DNA from 3 places in the Actinoplanes sp. NPDC026619 genome. Region 1 is predicted to be linked to each of the others. Evidence: riboswitches for the same ligand, from Rfam matches in the RefSeq annotation. Region 1 holds a riboswitch; each other region holds the start of a gene.
What was found. A riboswitch is a leader RNA that binds a small molecule or an ion and turns the genes downstream of it on or off. The one in region 1 is predicted to bind cyclic di-AMP.
Positions count from the first base shown of each region.

Region 1 (6,447 bases):
GCGGTCGCGGAGCGGCGAGAAGTCGACGTCGTACAGCCAGCTGGTGTCCAGGCCGTCCGGGTCGCGGGCGTTGACGGAGAGCAGTGTGGGTGCCTGCTCGGCCATGTCGAACGCCTCGAGCCAGCTTGCCGGATTCTTGGCGAGAAGTAGCCGGACATTTCGTCCGTCCCGGTCAACCTGCGCATATCGGCCGGCGACCGACGACACCGTGGCCAGCCGAGGGAGAGCCTCTATCGGGCGAACCCCGAACTCGGCCGCGACCGCGAGCGCCGTGGCCGCGTTGCCGAGGTTGACCGTGCCCGGCAACTGAAGCTTGACCAGGTGCCAGTCGCCGCGCGGGTCGACCACACCCTCGTCCTCGACGCGCCACTGGGGCTGCGGGCGGCGCAGCGGGCAACCCGCGCACCACCAGTCACCGCCGGAGCGCTCGATCGGGTGGCCGCTCTGCGGGCAGACGAACGAGTCGTCGTGCCAGCGCTGGCCGGCGCTGAACCAGGTGACATGGCCGCTGCCCTCGGCCGCCCAGACCACCATCGGGTCGTCGGCGTTGGCGACCACCCGCACGTCGGGGTGGTTGGCGAGGGCGTCGCGCCACAGCTGGGCCATCATCGCGACCTCTTTGGCCCGGTCGAGCTGGTCGCGGGAGAGGTTGAGCAGAGCGACGACGCGGGGCTCGGTGGCGTCGATCACCCGGGCCAGGTAGTGCTCGTCGACCTCGAGGACGGCGAACGGCGTGCTGCCGGCCTTGGCGAGCGCGGACGTGTGCCCGGTGGGCATGTTGGCGCCGAACGAATTGGTGGCGACCCGGCCCATCACCTCGAGCGCGGCCGCGGTCAGCCGGGTCGTGGTGGTCTTTCCGTTGGTGCCTGAGACCAGCGCGATCGCCCGGCCGCCGGCCAGGTGGTTCAGCAGCTCAGGATCGATCTTGAGGCCGATCCAGCCGCCGATGACCGAGCCGTCGCCGCGGCCCGCGGCCCGCGACAGCGCAGCCGCGGTCTTCGACACCGAGGTTGCGACCTTGGCCCGCAGGGGCATCTTCCCGTCCGTCACGCCAGCGAGGGTACCGGACCCGGCGGTTACGTCGAGTTGTTGGCGCTCCGCCGGCCGCTTAACCGTTTCTGACCGGGAAACGGCAGGTTACCGGCATTTTTTGTGTGTTCTGTTTCACCCGTAACCTTGGACGATCAGTAGCTGTGAAATTACCGATCGTCATGGCATTTGTCTCGCGGAGATAACAAAATGGACACCGGTCCGCGTGCCAAACACGGAGAGTGACGAAATCGTGCGCAACGATCACTCGATTTTTCAGGTAGCAAGGGTGTCGCCGGTTCACACCGAACCGGCTCGCGGCGAATCTGGTTCACGCCGAGCCCTGCCCCGGGCCGATCCCGCGACCAAGCACTTGTGTAACCACAACCAGGCATACGGGGGCAGGGACGGGGGACCCATATCTGGTCCGCCTCGCCACCACCCGCTCCGGTGGTGGGACACGAGGCGACCTTGGGGTGAAGCCGCGAAAGCGACCGGGCACACCTTCCCGCCCGAACCCGACAGCTAACCTCGCAGGCGTGCCGGAGGGAAACCCTTACCGTGCACGAGCACAACTCGAGCCGGCGTCGACGGCTGTCCGTCGGCACCGGTACTGCCGCTCTGTCCCTGGGCCTCTGCCTCTGCGCAGGTCAGCTCATGGCACCGACCGCGGCAAGCGCCGCCACGACGTCCGTCGTGACGGCAGTCCAGGCCACCGCCAAGGTCACCCCCGCAGTCAAGACCTCGCACAGCAGCCTCACGGTTGCGTACGGCACGAGGACAAGGGTCACCGCCTACTTCTACAACCCCGCGACGGGCAAGCCGGTTACGACCGGCTGGGTCCGGCTCGAGGGCAACCGGGGTGGCAAGTGGACCGCCTGGACGGCGGCGAAGGTCAACAGCAAGGGCGTCGTCAACCTCTACGCCAAGCCGCTGGCCAGCGTCACCTACCGCGCGGTCTTCCTCGGCAACGGCGGCTACAACGTCAAGTACACGTCGTCGTACCGCTTCACCGTGAAGAAGACTGCCGGCGGCGCGAAGATCCTCGCCGAGGCCAAGAAGCACACCGGCGCGCTGTACAAGTTCGCCGCTGAGGGGCCGAGCCGTTTCGACTGCTCCGGCTTCACCAAGTACGTCTACAAGAAGGCGGTCGGCAAGTCGCTGCCGCACAAGGCGAACTCGCAGCAGAAGTACGGCACTGCGGTCGCCAAGAGCCAGGTCAAGGTGGGCGACCTGATCGTCTTCCGGTCCGGCTCATACGGTTACCACGCCGGCATCTACGCGGGTGGCGGCTACATGTACGACTCCCCGCACACCGGTGCCCGGGTCGGCAAGCACAAGATCTACGGCAGCAACTATGTCGTACGCCGGCTCGCCGCCTAGGTAGACCGAAACGAAAAGGGCGCCGCGCAATGATGCGCGGCGCCCTTTCGGCGTCTCTTACAGAACCACGCTCACCATGCGGCCGGCGACGACGATGACCTTCTTGGGTGTACGGCCGTCGACCGCCTCGGCGACCGCAGCCAGGGCCGCCTCCCGGACAGCCGCTTCATCAGCGGATGGGTCGACGGAAACCCGGCCGCGCACCTTCCCGTTGACCTGCACCGGGTAGGTGATCGACTCGGCCTTCAGCTGCGCCGGGTCGGCGACCGGGAAGCCCGCGTAGGTCAGGGTGTCGTCGTGGCCCAGCTTGCGCCACAGCTCCTCGGCCAGGTGCGGCGCGAACGGCGCGGTCATCAGCACCAGCGGCTCCACCGCCTCGCGGGACGCGACCGGCAGCGGGGTCAGCGCGTTCGTCAGCTCGATCAGCTTGGCGATCGCGGTGTTGAAGCGCAGCTCGTCCATGTCCTCGCGGACCCCGGCGATGGTGCGGTGCAGGTGCTTCTTCACACCGGGGTCCAGCGCGTCGCCGGTGACGCGGACGTCACCGGTCTCCTCGTCGACGACCAGGCGCCAGACCCGCTGCAGGAAGCGCTGCGCCCCGACCACCGCGCGGGTGTCCCACGGGCGGGAGACGTCCAGCGGGCCCATGGCCATCTCGTAGACGCGGAAGGTGTCGGCGCCGTACTCGTCGCACATCTCGTCGGGAGTGACGACGTTCTTCAGGCCCTTGCCCATCTTGCCGTACTCGCGGACGACCTCCTGCTCGCCCAGGAACCACTTGCCGTCGCGCTCGACCACGTCGTCGGCGGGCACGATCATGCCCCGGGCGTCGCGGAACGCGTACGCCTGGATGTAGCCCTGGTTGAACAGCCGCCGGAACGGCTCGAACGACGAGACGTGACCCAGGTCGTACAGCACCTTGTGCCAGAAGCGGGAGTAGAGCAGATGCAGCACGGCGTGCTCGACGCCGCCGACGTACAGGTCGACGCCGCCGGATTCGCCGTCGCGCTGCGGGCCCATCCAGTAGGCCTCGTTCTCCTTGCCGACCATCTCGGCGGAGTTGTGCGGGTCCAGGTAGCGCAGCTCGTACCAGCAGGAGCCGGCCCACTGCGGCATGGTGTTGGTCTCCCGGGTGTACGACTTCAGACCGTCACCCAGGTCCAGCTCGACGTTGACCCAGTCCTTCTTGCGCGACAGCGGCGTCTCCGGCTCGCTGTTCGCGTCGTCCGGGTCGAAGGTGCGCGGCGAGAAGTCGTCGACGTCCGGCAGCACCACCGGCAGCATCGCGTCGGGCAGGGCGATCGGCAGCCCGGTCTCGTCGTAGACGATCGGGAACGGCTCACCCCAGTAGCGCTGCCGGCTGAACAGCCAGTCGCGCAGCCGGTAGGTGGTCGCGCCCCGGCCATGGCCGTGCTGCTCCAGCCAGGCGATCATCGCGGCCTTGGCCTCGGCGACCTCCTTGCCGTCCAGCCAGTCGCTGTTGATCGCCGGTCCGTCACCGGTGAAAGGACCTTCACAATCATCAGGCGCCTTCACCGTACGGATGATCGGCAGCTCGAAGACCTCGGCGAACTCCCAGTCCCGCTCGTCCTGGCCGGGCACCGCCATGATCGCGCCGGTGCCGTAGCCGGCCAGCACGTAGTCGGCGATGAAGACCGGGATGCTCGCGCCGTTGACCGGGTTGGTCGCGAAGGCGCCGGTGAAGACGCCGGTCTTCACCTTCGACTCGGTGCGCTCCTCGTCGGTCTTGGCGGCAGCATCGGCCCGATATGCGGCAATTGCGGTGGCCGGATCCTCATGACCGCCCACCCATGCCCGATTTGTCCCCGGGGGCCACTCGGCCGGCGCGATCTGGTCGACCAGCTCGTGCTCGGGCGCCAGCACCATGTAGGTCGCCCCGAACAGGGTGTCGGGCCGGGTGGTGAAGACGGTGATCTTCTCGCCGCCCACCGGGAAGTCGACGTGCGCGCCCCGCGAACGGCCGATCCAGTTGCGCTGCATCATCTTGACCGGCTCCGGCCAGTCCAGCGTGTCCAGATCCTCGATCAGGCGGTCGCCGTACGTGGTGATCCGCATCATCCACTGCTTCAGGCTGCGCTTGAAGACCGGGTAGTTGCCCCGCTCGCTGCGCCCGTCCGGGGTGACCTCCTCGTTGGCCAGCACGGTGCCCAGGCCCGGGCACCAGTTGACCGGCGCCTCGCTGATGTAGGCCAGGCGGTGGTCGTCGATCAGCTTGCGGCGCTCCAGCGGAGACATCAGCGCCCACGGCTGCTCCGGGGTCGGCCGGGTGCCGGCCTCCAGCTCGGCGATCAGCTCGTCGATCGGACGGGCCTTGCGGATCTTCTCGTCGTACCAGGAGTTGAAGACCTGCAGGAAGATCCACTGGGTCCAGCGGTAGTAGTCCGGGTCGGTGGTGGCGAAGGTGCGGCGCTCGTCGTAGGCCAGGCCCAGGCGGGTCAGCTGGCCCTTGTAGCGCTCCACGTTCGCGGCCGTGGTCACCGCCGGGTGGGTGCCGGTCTGCACGGCATACTGCTCGGCGGGCAGGCCGAAGGCGTCGAAGCCCATCGGGTGCAGGACGTTGAAGCCGGCCATCCGCTTGTAGCGGGTGTAGCTGTCGGTGCCGATATACCCGAGCGGATGACCGACATGCAGACCCGAGCCCGAGGGGTACGGGAACATGTCCTGCACGTGCAGCTTGGGCGCGCCGGCCCGCGGATGCGCCGGGTCGGCCAGCTCACCGGACGGGTTCGGCGCGTGGAACGTCCCGTGCTCGGCCCACCAGGCCTGCCAGCGCGGCTCGATCTCGTTGGCCAGCGCGGCCGTGTAACGGAACCGCGGTGTCTCGGACTCGCTCATGGTGTCGGCATCTCAATCAGTCGATGGGCACGAAAAAACCCCTCACGCAGGAGGGGTTCGCCGTGCTGTGCCCGCGTCTATCGGCGTCGGGGCCTTCTAAAAGCAGGGGCAGCACGGCCGGCTAAGAAGCAGGTTCGGCCGGGCCATGCGTGCATGATACCGGCCGCCGCCTCTCGACGGCGACCGGTATCACTCGTGCTGCTAGGCAGCGCCTCCGTAGACGGCGAGCTCGGTCGAGTCCTGGAAGACACAACCTGAGTACGCCGGCGGCTGGTCGGCCGGGCAGAGCCCGGCGTCCTGGCCCTGGGTCGTGATCATCGTGTACCGGACGTACTCCACGCCGGTGCCGGTGCCCGCGGCCAGCGCGACCGAGGTGGGCGTGACGGTGCCGTTCGGGAACGTGCCCGACGCCGCCGCGGTCCAGGTCGTGCCGTCGACCGAGGTCTCCACCCGGTAGCCACCGGTCGAAGCGGTCTCGTCGTCGCCGCAGGTCGCGGACGGGTTGATCACCAGATCGGAGATGTTCACCTGGCCCGACAGCTGCAGGATGATCCACTGGCCGCCGTCGGCGACGTCCGAGCCCCAGCCGGAGCTCTGCGACTGGTCGATCAGCTTGACCGGGCCGCACGCGTACGGCGTGTAGTCCGGGCCGCTGAAGTCGACCACCGTGCCGCCACCGCTGGAAGCCGCCCAGTCCTTGCGGACCACCCAGTCCTTGCGGACCGTGTGCGAGGGGATGGACAGCGTGGCGACCTGCTGGTCGTAACCGGCGCCACGGGCGAAGACCTTGGCGTACGTCCCCGGAATGATCCCGGAGATCGTGTAGGTGCCGTCCGCGGCCGTGGTGGCCTCGAGGTCACCGGCGAAGCCGGAGGCGTGGCCGCCGAAGCCGACGGTCAGGCCGGCAGCGGGGCCGCCGGTGTCCTGGTCGCTGACCTTGCCGGTGAGCGCGCCCTTCGGGGTGTTCGCCGCCGGCGGCACCGAGAAGTCCTCGACCGGCGCGGCGTCGTTGCCGTCCAGCGCGGCGGCGAAGTAGCCCATGCCGCGCTTGGCGAACACCTTCCAGATCGTCGCCGACAGCTTGCCGTTGTAGACCACCCGGTCGGCCGCCAGGATCGAGTTGCGCTCGTCCAGGAAGGACGGGTTCTCCGGGGAGAGCTCCATGGCCCGGGTCACCAG
Region 1 covers NZ_JBEZYA010000001.1:997,304-1,003,750, forward strand. The annotation lists gene AB0E90_RS04705 (MurT ligase domain-containing protein) at 1-1,035, opposite strand, end outside; cyclic di-AMP (ydaO/yuaA leader) riboswitch at 1,399-1,584, shown strand; gene AB0E90_RS04710 (NlpC/P60 family protein) at 1,687-2,412, shown strand; gene leuS (leucine--tRNA ligase) at 2,470-5,268, opposite strand; gene AB0E90_RS04720 (M36 family metallopeptidase) at 5,470-6,447, opposite strand, start outside.

Region 2 (6,447 bases), on a different contig from region 1:
GTAGTTCAGTTCGCGGCCTTGAGCGCCGCGGTCACCGCCACGATCATCTTGTCCAGGTAATCGTCCGGCAGCTGGGTGCGGGCGACCGCGAGCCGCCAATAGAGCGGGCCGAGGAACAGGTCGACGGCCAGGTCGGGGTCGGTGCCGACGGGCAGCTCGCCGCGGGCCACCGCCTGGCCGATCAGCTTCTCGCCGACCGCTTGCTGGTGGGTCCGCAGCGCCTTCTGAAGGGTCCCGGCGATCTGCGGGTTGCGGGACGCCTCGGCCATCAGGTCCGGGATGATCTGCGACGCGATCCGGTGCTGGAGCGCACGACTTACGATCATCAGGAGCAGTTGGAGGTCACTGGCGAACGCGCCGGTGTCGGGCAGTGGCACACTCCGGCCGGCCACATCCGAAACAATCTCGAGAACCATCTCGAGTTTGTTGCTCCAGCGCCGGTAGATTGCGGTCTTGCCGACCCCGGCCCGGCGGGCCACGGCCTCGATCGAGAGCCGGCCGTAACCGACCTCGGCCAGCTCGGTCATGACCGCGTCGCGGATCGCCTTGGTGATGTCGCCACGGAGCACCGCGGCTCCGGCCGGTGCACGCTTCGCTGTCGCCACGCGAACATCATACGCCAGGACGTAACGGTTGCGTTCCGCCGTTCGGTCGGTTAATCTCACGGCACGTCGATACGAACCCGTTCCGTCGACAGCAGCTTGGCATGCTTCATAGTTGTGTTCTCGCGGAAAGCAACAGGCCCCGACGACCCCATCGGTCCGACGAGATCGGAGCACCACCCCATGGCTCAGACGACCGTCGTCGAGTCCTACACCGAGCCCTCGGCGAAAGAGCAGGCTCGGAAGTATGGACTGGGCACGGCTGGGCGCCTGCCCAGCCTGCCGGAATACACCAAATTGCTGTGGTCCTACCGGCACTTCATCTGGGAGTTCGCCGGCGCCAAGGTCTCCGCCTCGCTCGGCAACACCCGGCTGGGGATGATCTGGCAGGTCCTGACCCCGCTGTTCAACGCGGGTGTCTACTACATGATCTTCGGCGTCCTGCTGAACACGAAGCACGGGACCACCAACTTCATCGCGTACCTCTGTGCCGGTGTCTTCATCTTCGGTTACACGCAGACCGTGGTGCAGACCGGCGTGCAGGCGGTCAGTGGCAACCTGGGGCTGATCCGGGCCTTGCACTTCCCACGGGCCAGCCTGCCGATCTCGGTCACCCTGGTCGAGGCGCGCAACATGATCGCCTCGATGACCGTGCTGGTCGCGATCATGCTGTTCACCGGCGAGCCGATCACCTGGCAGTGGCTGCTGGTCCTGCCGGCCCTGCTGCTTCAGACGATCTTCAACGCCGGCGCCGCCATGTTCGTCTCCCGGCTCGGCTCCAAGCTGCACGACCTGCGCCAGCTGATCCCGTTCGTCATGCGCGTCTGGCTGTACGGGTCGGCCGTGCTCTACCCGGTCACGCAGTACACCCAGCACCTGCACGGCTGGAAGCTGGCGGTGATCGAGGCGAACCCGATCCTCGTCTTCATCGAGCTGATCCGGCACGCGCTGATGGAGAACGTCACGCTGGCCGGCAGCCCGATGCTGCTCTGGATCGAGGCGACCGTCTGGGCGCTGGTCGCCGGCGTCGGCGGTTATGTGTACTTCTGGCGTGGAGAGAAGGGCTACGGCCGTGGCTGAGACCGAACGGGTCCCCACCGTCATCGCGGACAACGCGGACATCATCTACCGCATCCACGGCTCGATCGGGCCCCACCAGTCGTCGCCGCTGAGCAGCTTCAAGCGGCTCGTCACCCGGCAGAAGAGCACCGCGGTGCGCGAGGTGCACGCGGTCAAGAAGGCCAGCTTCGTGGCCTACAAGGGCGAGGCGATCGGGCTGATCGGCACGAACGGCTCGGGCAAGTCGACCCTGCTGCGGGCGATCGCCGGGCTGCTGCCGGTGGAGCGGGGCGGCGCGATCTACGCGGCCGGCCAGCCGTCGCTGCTCGGCGTCAACGCGGCCCTGATGAACGACCTGTCCGGCGAGCGCAACGTGACGCTCGGCTGCCTGGCCATGGGCATGACCCCGGCCCAGGTCAAGGAGCAGGTCGACGACATCATCGAGTTCTCCGGCATCAACGAGCGGGGCGATTTCAGCTCGCTGCCGATGCGCACCTATTCGTCCGGCATGTCGGCCCGGCTGCGCTTCGCCATCGCCGCGGCCAAGAAGCACGACGTGCTGCTGATCGACGAGGCGCTGGCCACCGGTGACGCGAAGTTCCGCAAGCGCAGCGAGCAGCGGGTCCGCGACCTGCGCGCCGAGGCCGGCACGGTCTTCCTGGTCAGCCACAGCGAGCAGTCGATCCGCGACACCTGCGAGCGCAGCATCTGGCTCGAGGGCGGCGTGATCAAGGCCGACGGCCCGACCGAGGACGTGATGAAGGAGTACGAGACCTTCGTCAAGAAGTAGGTCCCGTACTCCCCCGGGTTACTTCACCGATAGATGTACGTGGTTGGTGTGATCGCTGGATGGATCGCCGTTGCCACCGCTGTACGACTTCCAGCCGCTGCTGGGCAGCCAGATGCGTCTGAACCAGATGACGTAGAGGACGCCCAGCCGGCTGGAGTTGTTGATGAAATAGTTCGCCAGGTTGACGCCGTACGTCTTGCTGCTTCCGGTGGCGACCCCGCCGAAACCGTCCTTGTCGGCCGCGAAGTCGCAGGCCCGGCCCTTGGGATGCTCGCCGCTGTTCTGCTCGCGGAAGCAGTGCGTGTAGTGGGTGAAGCCGGCCGCCCGCGCCTGGTTGTAGGCGAACAGCATCCGCTGGGTGATGCGGCCCCCGCTGGTCGGGTCGTCCACCGTGCCGCTGCCGCCCGAGAACGTGCCGGACGTGTCGCTGCTGCCGCCGTCGGTCGACTGCGGATCGTCCTGGCCGGCGTTGGCCGCCTTCAGCGCGCCCTCCGCCTGCGCCTTGCGCTTGGCCATCACGCTGACCTGCTTGGCCTGGTCGCGGATGGTGGCGTCGATCCCGAGCTTCGCCTGTTCCTGCTGGTCGCGGGTCTGCTTAAGGTCCTTGATCACCGCTTGCTGCTTGACCGCGACCGTCTCGAGGGTCACCGCCCGGTCCAGGAAGCCGCTCGCCGAGTCGGCCGTGAGCAGGGCGCTCATCGGCCCGAGCCGGCCGGTCCGGTAAGCCTGCGCGGCGATTTCGTCGATCGCCGCCTGCTTCGGGCCGAGCTGGGTGTCGAGTTCCTTGACCTTGGCGGTCAGCTGGGTCTGCCGCGTCTTGGACTTGGCCAGCGCCTCCTGGGCATCCACGTAGCCCTTGGACGCCGCCTCGAGCTGTTGGATCAGCGTCTTCGAGCCACCCTCGCCGTCGTCGCCGGTGTCACCCGGCGCCGCGCTCGCCGGTGTTGCCACCGCGAAGGCCAGCCCGGCGACTGCCATCAAAAGGGCCAGGAATGCCGCAGAACGGCGGCGGACAGTTTTCTGCCGCACAAAGGTTTCCTTCCGTCGGCCGCCGACCGAGTTAGCTGACGGGTTCGGGATGGAAGTGATCCCTACCGCGGTTAGGCGGATTCACCCCAAGGAACGTGGTTCCCCGGCTCGCCCTCGCGGGCGATTAAGCGGCGATCCCCCGGCTGGAGATCGGGACCGACGATACTCATGATATTGATTGATCGACAGTTCTCGTACTGTGCGCAATTCGATGATGACCTTGCGTGACAAAAGCACGGAGAGTCGCCGGAACGTCACCGCATTCACATTTCCCGAGCCCTGCCCTATAGCACGGCCTCGGGTAAAGTAGGGCCGGTTCTGCCGCCGAAGGCGCCGCCCCCGAGGTGCCGGCAGACCACCGCCTAATCGCCCGCGAGGGCGTGCCGGGGAACCAGGTCAGTGGGGTGAATCCGCCTAACCGCGGTAGGGATCGCTTCCATCCCGAACCCGTCAGCTAACTCGGTCGGCGGTCAACTGGAAGGAACGTGCATGTCCGTACGCCCGCGCCGGTGGCTGACCCTAGCCCTGGCACCGCTCGTTGCGGTCGCCTTCTTGGCGGCGCCCGCATCGCCCGCGAGCGCCGACCCCGACACTCCGTCGACGTCCTCGGCCCAGCCCGACGAAAAGGGCGACGACAACGCCGACCAGACCCTCGATGACGTTCTCGAGTCGTCGAACCGCAAATACGTGCAGGCCAAGGCCGCGGTCGCCAAGTCGACCACCGCCCAGAAGCAGCTGACCGTCAAGGTCACGCTCGCCGAGGCCAAGCGCAATGTCCTCATTCCCGAGGTCAACGCGATCGCGGCCCAGCAGTACCGCACCGGCCACCTCGGCACCGTCAGCTTTCTGCTCGGCAGCAACGGCTCGGATGACTTCCTGGCCAAGGCGGTCTCCCTCGAGGAGATCAACACGCTGCACGACAAGAAGCTGCACGAGCTCAACGAGGCGATCGACGAGGTCAACACGACCAAGGCGGCACTCGACGCCGAGGTCAAGGCGGAGCAGACCAACCTGACCGCGATGGCGAAGCAGAAGCAGACCGCCGACAAGGCTCTGTCGCTCATCGGCGGCGCGGGCCTCACCGCCGGATTCGTGGACGCCACGTCGAAGGTCGCGGCCCCGGCGCCCCGCAATTCCGACGGCGGTTTCTCGCCCGAGAAATGCACAGTGAACGATCCGACGACCAGCGGTTGCATCACCGCCCGCACGCTGCACCTCTACCAAGAGGTGAAGAAAGCCGGCTTCAACAACTTTGTCGGTTGTCACCGCGACGGCGGGCCGTTCGAGCATCCAAAGGGCCGGGCCTGCGACTGGTCGTTGCAGAAGAGCGGCTTCTCGGAGTCACACAACGCCACCATGAAGAAGTACGGCAACGACCTGATGGCGTTCCTCGTGCGTAATGCCGACCGGCTGGGCATCTACTACGTCATCTGGTATGCGCAGATCTGGTTCCCGGCGACCGGCTGGCATGCTTATCACGGGGTCAGCAATCACAAGGACCACGTACACGTATCACTGCTCTGAAAAAAAAGCCCCCGCCGGATCGGCGGGGGCTTTTCTCATTCCTGTGGGGCCCGGCGCACCGGGGCGCGACCGGCCGGCTGGGTCGGCGGCGGGCCGACCGGACCGGCCGGCGGGATCGGCACGGTAACCGGCTTCACCTGGGTGACCTCGACGTCCTTGCCGTGGTGCTGGATCACCAGGCGAGCCGACCCACCGCCGTTGCGCAGCGAGTAGGTCACCTCGTCGGAGGTGACGTTCACCCGCAGCCGCAGCCCGCGCCAGAGCAGCGAGAACTCCAGGTTGTTGATCCGGCTGGGCAGCCGCGGCGAGAACGACAGCTGGCCGTTGAAGTCGCGCATGCCACCGAGGCCCGCGACCAGCGAGATCCAGGTGCCGGCCAGCGACGCCACGTGCACGCCGTCCCGCGAGTTCTGGTGCAGGTCGTGCAGGTCCATCAGGGCGGCCTCGCCCAGATAGTCGTGGGCCAGCTCGAGGTGCCCGACCTCGGCCGCCACCACCGCCTGGATGCACGACGACAGCGACGAGTCCCGGACGGTCCGCGCGTCGTAGTAGGCGAAGTTGCGCTGCTTCTCCTCCGGCGTGAACGAGTCACCCCGGATGTACATCGCCATGACCAGGTCGGCCTGCTTGACCACCTGCTTGCGGTACAGATCGAAGTACGGATAGTTCAGCAGCAGCGGGTACGCCTCCGGCGGCGTGTTCTCGAAGTCCCACTCCTGCAGCCGGGTGAAGCCCTCCGACTGCTGGTGCACCTGCAGCTCCCGGTCGTACGGGATGTGCATGGCCGCCGCCGCGTCCCGCCAGGACGCCATCTCCTCGTCGTCCACGTTCAGCTGGCGGGCCAGGTCGGGGTGCCGCTTGGCCGCCTCCACCGCGCTGAACATGTTCTGTTGCGCCATCAGGTTGGTGTAGATGTTGTCGTCCACCACAGCGGTGTATTCGTCCGGGCCGGTGACGCCGTCGATGTGGAAGCGGCCGTGCCGGTCGTGGTGGCCCAGCGAGCGCCACAGCCGCGCCGTCTCGACCAGCAGCTCGAGACCGACCTCACGCTCGAAGTCGTAGTCGCCGGTGGCCTGCACGTAACGGCGGACCGCGTCGGCGATGTCGGCGCCGATGTGGAAACCGGCGGTGCCGGCCGGCCAGTACGCCGAGCACTCCTGCCCGCGGATGGTCCGCCACGGGAAGGCCGCGCCCTGCAGACCGAGCGTCTGCGCGCGCTCCCGGGCCAGGTCGAGCGTCGAGTGCCGCCAGCGCAGCACGTCGGCGGCCGCCGCGGGCTGGGTGTAGGTCAGCGCCGGCAGCACGAACGTCTCGGCGTCCCAGAACGTGTGGCCGTCGTAGCCGGGGCCGGAAAGGCCCTTGGAGCCGATCGGCCGCTTCTCGGCGCGGGCGCCGGCCTGCAGCGTGTGGAACAGCCCGAAACGGACCGCCTGCTGCACCTCG
Region 2 covers NZ_JBEZYA010000006.1:196,596-203,042, forward strand. The annotation lists gene AB0E90_RS15880 (TetR/AcrR family transcriptional regulator) at 6-605, opposite strand; gene AB0E90_RS15885 (ABC transporter permease) at 786-1,682, shown strand; gene AB0E90_RS15890 (ABC transporter ATP-binding protein) at 1,639-2,451, shown strand; gene AB0E90_RS15895 (hypothetical protein) at 2,470-3,480, opposite strand; cyclic di-AMP (ydaO/yuaA leader) riboswitch at 3,485-3,621, opposite strand; cyclic di-AMP (ydaO/yuaA leader) riboswitch at 3,830-3,966, shown strand; gene AB0E90_RS15900 (hypothetical protein) at 3,970-5,004, shown strand; gene AB0E90_RS15905 (glycoside hydrolase family 65 protein) at 5,040-6,447, opposite strand, start outside.
Region 2: linked by a shared signal. The riboswitch ahead of AB0E90_RS15900 (hypothetical protein) and the one ahead of AB0E90_RS04710 (NlpC/P60 family protein) in region 1 are both predicted to bind cyclic di-AMP.

Region 3 (6,447 bases), on a different contig from region 1:
GGCGGCCGGTGAGTCGGCGGGCGGGCGCAGCGGCTGGCGGGCGACGTGGCGGATCACCCGGAACCACGCGATGGCCAGGACGCCGTAGATCACGGCGAAGCCGAGCAGCGAGGTGAGGACCTCGGCGCTGGTCAGGCCGGGGGAGATGCCGTCGGCGACCTTCGAGATGCCGAACGCGATCCACGGCTGGCGGGCGGTCTCGGTGAAGATCCAGCCGATCGTGTTCGCCGCCGCCGGCAGCAGCGGGATCAACGGCAACCAGCGGGTCAGCCAGCCGGGCGCGTCGCGCTTCTTGCGGGTACGCCACAGGTAGTACGCGGCAATCACCGCGGCCAGCATCCCCGCGCCGATCATGAGCCGGAACGACCAGAAGGCGACCGGGATCATCGGGACGTAACTGCCCGGGCCGTACTGGGCGGCGTATTGGGCCTGGAGATCGTCGATGCCCTGCACGGTGGCGGTCGGCGAGCCCTTGGCCAGGATGGACAGCAGCCACGGGATGTCCAGCGAGAACGACGGCAGCGGGTGGCCGATCGTGAAGAGCGAGAACGACGCCCCGCGGGTCGTCTCGTAGAGGGCCTCGGCGGCGGCCATCTTCATCGGCTGGACTCCGGTGATCACCTTGCCGAGGTGGTCGCCGGTCAGGGCGGTGGCGGCGCCGCCGGCCACCATCAGCCAGGCGCCGAGGCGGGCCAGGGTGCGGTGCGCCGGCTCGGCGGCCAGGCGCCAGACCGCGATCGCGAGCAGCAGCGCCCCGCCGACCATCGCGGCGCCGGCCAGGGTGTGCGGGAACGCGGCCAGGTTGACCTTGTTGAGCAGCAGCTCACGGAAGGAGGTGAGGCGCGCGCGGCCGGTGACCGGATCCAGCGCGTACGCAATCGGGTTCTGCATGAAGCTGTTTCCGGCCAGGATGATGAAGGCCGACAGCATGGTGCCCAGCGAGACGATCACGATCGTCGTCGCGTGCAGAAGGCGGGGCAGGCGGTCCCAGCCGAAGTACCAGAGCGCCAGGAACGTCGCCTCCAGGAAGAACGCGAGCATGCCCTCGATGGCGAGGGTGGGGCCGAAGACGTCGCCGTAGAACTTGGCGAACGCGCTCCAGCCCATGCCGAACTGGAACTCCTGCACCAGCCCGGTGACGACGCCGACCGCGAACGTCACGATCAGCAGTTTCCCGACGAACTTCGTCAGATCCAGCAGATCCGGGCGACGGGTGCGGAGCCAGGCGATCTCCAGCCCGGCGGCCACCGCGGCCAGGCAGATCGACAGCGGTACGAAGAAGTAGTGATAGATCGTGACGACCGCGAATTGCAGCCGGGTCAGGTCCAGCACGTCCATGAGGCCCCCCTACGACGTCTCGTAGTAGATACTACGACGCGTAGTACGACGCCGTGCAGTAGGATGCGTTACATGGCACTGGGGGACCTCGAGCGCGACGTCATGGCGCAGCTGTGGGACGCGGCGGAGCCGCTCACGGTGCGCCAGGTCCACGAGGCGCTCAGCCGCGGGCGCGACCTGGCCTACACGACCGTCATGACCGTGCTCGACCGTCTCGCCAAGAAGGGCGTGGTCGTGCAGCAGAAGGCCGACCGGGCCTACCGCTACACCCCGGCGCAGACCCGCGAGGAGATGACCGCATCGGTCATGCTCGACGCGCTGCGCACCACCGAGGACCAGGACGCCGCCCTCGCCTACTTCGTCGGCCAGCTCCCACCGGACGCGCTGGCCGCCGCCATCGAGGCCGCCAACAAGAAATGACGGCGCTCCTGCTCGGGGCGCTCGGGCTGACCCTCTCGCTGGTCGTGCCCGGCATCCTCGCGGGCGCGCGCTGGCCCGACCGGGCGCCGGCCGCCGCCGTGCTGCTCTGGCAGGCGATCACCCTGGCCGGCGTGCTCTGCGCGCTCGGCGTCGTGCTCGCCGCGCCGGAGGAGCTGACCCGCGCGTCCGGCAAACCCGTCGCCGCCGCGGCCCTGGCCGGCGCGCTGCTCATCGCGGCGACCATCGTGCTGCGCCTGCTGTGGTCGCTCTACGGCGTCTCGAAGCGCTCCCGCGCGCGCCGCGCCCGGCACCGGCTGCTCGTCGACCTGCTCGACCGGGTCGAACAGCGCGAGGAGCTCGGCGTCGACAACCTGCGTGTGCTGCAGGGGGCGCTGCCGCTCGCCTACTGCGTGCCCGGCCGGGAAGCGCGGGTGGTGCTCAGCGACGGGGCGCTGAAGATCCTCGACCGGCCGGAGATCGACGCGGTCCTCGCCCACGAGCAGACCCACCTGCGGCACCGCCACGACCTGGTGATGGAGTCGTTCACCGCGTTCTACCGGGCGGTTCCACGGCCGTTGCGCAGCCGGGCGCCGCTTGACGCCGTACACCTGCTGCTGGAGATGGTGGCCGATGATGCCGCGAGTCGCCGCGCCGGGCCCGCGCCCCTGCAGGCCGCGCTGGAGCGGCTGAGCGACGCCGTCCCGCTGGCGGAGGATGCCGCCGCCAATCCGAAGGGTGATGCGCGGCGTCGCCGGCTGGCCCGGCTGGGGGCGCCGCACACCCGGTCCGTCGGGCTCAACGCCCTCGCGAGTGTCGCCGCGGTCGGCCTGCTTGTTCTACCCACGGTGATCCTCGTGGTGCCGTGGCTGCACGTTGCGCTGCTTAAATGGCCGTTGAAGTAACGCTTGGTAACTACGCCCGAGCAAGCAGTTTCCTTGCCGTGGCCGCTTCAGTTAAGGACTTGATCCGGAGTACGGTGGTCCCCGGTTCGGCAGCCCCCCATCGTCCATCCGGACGATCTGACGGACCACCGCCTAATCGTCATTCGTGACGAACCGGGGACCCGAGTAGTTGGGGTGAAGCCGCGGCAACGCGGCCGGGCGCGCTTCCCGCTCGAACCCGTCAGCTAACCCGGTCGGCGGCCGAGGGAAGAAAGGACTACGCACCTACGTGAAACGGATTGGGGCGCGACGCGCCGCAGTTCTGCGCAGCATCGTCTGCGCTGCCGCCGCGCTGGGGGTCGTTCTTACCGGACCCTCCGTGGCGCACGCTGCTCCCTCGCCGAGCACGGTCGAGGCCCAGATCGACAAGCAGTGGAACGACCTCGAGCCGGTCATCGAGCAGTACAACGATGTGCACGGCACACTGCTGAAGAACCAGGCCCAGCAGAAGAAGCTGGCCTCCCAGATCACCCCGCTCCAGGTGCAGGTGGACGTTGCCCTGTCGCAGGTGCGCGGGCTGGCGACGGACGCGTACATGCAGGGTTCGCCCAACGCGTTCAACGCCATGCTCATCACCGGGTCGCCGACCGGGCTGACCGCCAAGCTGACCTACCTCGATCAGCTGGCGCGTCATCAGCAGGACCAGATCGCCGGTGTCGCCAAGCTGCGCGACAAGTACACCAGCACGAAGTCTGATCTGGACGTGCTGACCACGTCGATCGCGGCACGCGACGCCGACCTGTCCAAGCGCAAGGCCGCGATCGAGAAGAAGATCAACGACCTGCAGAAACTACGGATTCAGGCGTACGGGGCGAGCGGCGAGTCCGACGGCCCGTACAAGACCGGTCCGTGTCCTGTCACCTACACCAACGACAAGGGCGGCCGGGCGGCGCAGCGAGCCTGTGACCTCATCGGCAAGCCGTACGTCTTCGGTTCCGACGGCCCGAACAGTTACGACTGCTCGGGTCTGACGAAGGAGGCGTGGGCCAGCGTCGGCGTCCACCTCGAGCACTACACGAAAGACCAGTGGAACGAGGGCAAGGCGGTGTCACGCGACGAGCTTCAGCCGGGTGACCTGGTCTTCTACTATCCGGGCAGTCTCCATCACGTGGCCATCTATATCGGTGGCGGCATGGTGGTGCATGCCCCGCACACGGGCGACCATGTGCGGATGGCGACGATCGAGCGCGGGCCGATCGCCGGCTATAGACGACCGGGCTAGTTGGTGTGGCAGAGCCGCCGTTCTCTGTGAACGGCGGCTCTTTCGTGTCTAGCCCTCTACCCGGTGCGCGGTCCAGAACGAGGTCAGGTCGGTCGTGGTGGCGGCCTGTGCGGCGGCCTTGAAATCGGCCACCGTGGAGACTCCGTACCAGTGGCCGGCGGCGTACGACTTGAGCAGGTTTGTCATTGCCGTTGTGCCGATCAGGCGGCGCAAATCGTGCAACGTGCACTTGCCGTATCCGTAGATCACGGTGCTGTAGCGGCTCGAGTGTGCGTCCCAGTAGGCCATCGAATTGGTCAGCTTCTCCGCCGACGACTGCCAGGTGATGCCGCAACCGGTGCCGGTCTTGTTGAAGTACAGGTCGGTGGCGTAGTCGGTGAAGCCTTCGTCCAGCCACGGCGTGTTGTATTCGTCGTCGCCCACTATGCCGTAGAACCACTGGTGGGCCAGCTCGTGCGCGAGGGCGGTCGTGCTGATCACGTCGAGCACGAAGCCCGGATATTCCATGCCGCCGAACCAGTAGCCGTTGTCCAGCACCACGTCGGCCTCGCCGTACGGGTAGGCGCCGAACCGGCTCGAGTGCGCGTCCAGGGCGCCCTTGGCGGTGGTCAGCATCGAGTTGGCGCTCGTCGCGCTGATCGAACTCACCGAGTAGACGTTGACCTTCACGCCACCGCTGCTCGTCCCGGTGATCAGCTTGAACGGCCCGGCGGCCCAGGCGAACTCCCGCACCTGCTTGCCGACCGCCTTCGTCACCGTGCGGCCACTCGTGCCGGCGGTGTCGGTCGAGGCGCCGGTCGCGGGCACCGAGATCGTGCTCGGGTGATCCAGCGTCACCGTGTAATCAGAGGCGAGGGCATAAAAGGACTCACCATTATTGGTGTACGGGTCGAGATGCCACCCTTTTTCGTCCCTGATCGCCAGCACCGGAATGGCATTGCCGATGAAGTAATAGCTGCCGTCGTGGCCGAACCGGTCGATGCCGTCGGTCACCGTGATCGACAGGTCGAAGCCGACGGTGCCGCTCGCGCCCTGGGCCAGCGGGGCCGGCAGGGTGATCTTCAGGGCGGTGCAGGCGACCTCGGGTGACGCGGCAGTGCCGCCGGCTACGTTCGTGACCTTGATCGGCAGGGTCGTGCAGGTGCCGTGCGCGTTGTCCCAGAGGCGCAGGTAGACCTCGCTCAGCGCGACGGCGGACGCGTTGGTGAAGGTGACGCTTTCGTGCCCGGTCCAGACCCCTCCGGTGGAGTTACTGGTCAGGCTGATCGTGTACGCCGGGGTCGCCGGAGTACGGGTCGCGTCGGTGGCCGCTTGCGCCGGGGTGGCCGGCACAGCGATGCCCGCTGTCATGCTCGCGATGATCGCCAGCAGTGCGGGGGCGAGTCGTCTCATCATTCGATGAGGATGAATGTGTTGCTACTTCATGGGCAACGGAGGAAACCCTTGCCGGTGGTGCTCGTACAGCTTCGTGAGCAGCCTCGTCAGCTCCTGGCGCTCGGTCTCGTCGAGCGGCTCCAGCAGGGCATCCTGGATTCCTGCTGCCGTTGCGGCCAGCTCTTGCATGCGCTCTCGACCCTTGGGGGTGATCGTGATGACGTTACGGCGCTTGTCCGTTCGGTCGAGGATTCGCATGACGTATTCGCCGGCCTGCAGCTCGTTCAGGGCGGCGACTATGTCGCTCTGGTAGATGCCGGTGCGGCGGCCCAGGCTGGCCTGGCTCGTCGGGCCGTCCTGGTGCAGCGAGTTGAGGATGCGGTAGTGGTAGCCGCGGCCGCCGGAGGTTGCGAAACCCTCGCTGACCAGGCGGCCGGCGTGGGCGGCGGTCTGAGTTAGAAGCCAGCTCGGGAGTCGCTCCATGCGGCCGACCCTAACATTCGCCGCCCTAACGTTCGCCGCCCTAACGTTCGCCGCCCTAACGTTCGCCGCCCTAACGTTCGCCGCCCTAACGTTCGCCGCCCTAACGTTCGCCGCCTAACGTTCGCCGCCTAACGTTCGCCGCCTAACGTTCGCCGCCTAACGTTCGCCGCCTAACGTTCGCCGCCTAACGTTCGCCGCCCTAACGTTCGTGGCCCTAACGTTCGTGGCCCTAACGCTGTGAGCCGTTAGGTCAGCGTCAGTGCTTCGGCCGACGCGCGTGATCGTTGGGCGAGTGCTGCGGCTGATGCGTCGGCGTCCCGGGCGAACGGTGATCGGCTCGCATGATGGACGCGACGTGCACTGATCGGGAAGGCGTCCCGGATATTGGTTGATCTTCCGGATGCTGGACGTGCGGTCCATTTCATGGACAGTTGCACGAGACAAAAGACCCATAAAGTTGTATTTCATAGCACCAAATGTCGATCTAGGGAGTTTTCTGCGAGCTCGGCGCAGCAAAGTACCAAGATCGGCGCGAGGTGCGCGAGGTGCGCGAGGTGCGCGAGGTGCGCGAGGTGCGCGAGGTGCGCGAGGTGCGCGAGGTGCGCGAGGTGCGCGAGGTGCGCGAGGTGCGCGAGGTGCGCGAGGTGCGCGAGGTGCGCGAGGTGCGCG
Region 3 covers NZ_JBEZYA010000010.1:182,681-189,127, reverse strand. The annotation lists gene AB0E90_RS22900 (cytochrome ubiquinol oxidase subunit I) at 1-1,338, opposite strand, end outside; gene AB0E90_RS22895 (BlaI/MecI/CopY family transcriptional regulator) at 1,411-1,758, shown strand; gene AB0E90_RS22890 (M56 family metallopeptidase) at 1,755-2,660, shown strand; cyclic di-AMP (ydaO/yuaA leader) riboswitch at 2,780-2,914, shown strand; gene AB0E90_RS22885 (NlpC/P60 family protein) at 3,019-3,921, shown strand; gene AB0E90_RS22880 (M1 family metallopeptidase) at 3,970-5,316, opposite strand; gene AB0E90_RS22875 (MarR family transcriptional regulator) at 5,338-5,778, opposite strand.
Region 3: linked by a shared signal. The riboswitch ahead of AB0E90_RS22885 (NlpC/P60 family protein) and the one ahead of AB0E90_RS04710 (NlpC/P60 family protein) in region 1 are both predicted to bind cyclic di-AMP.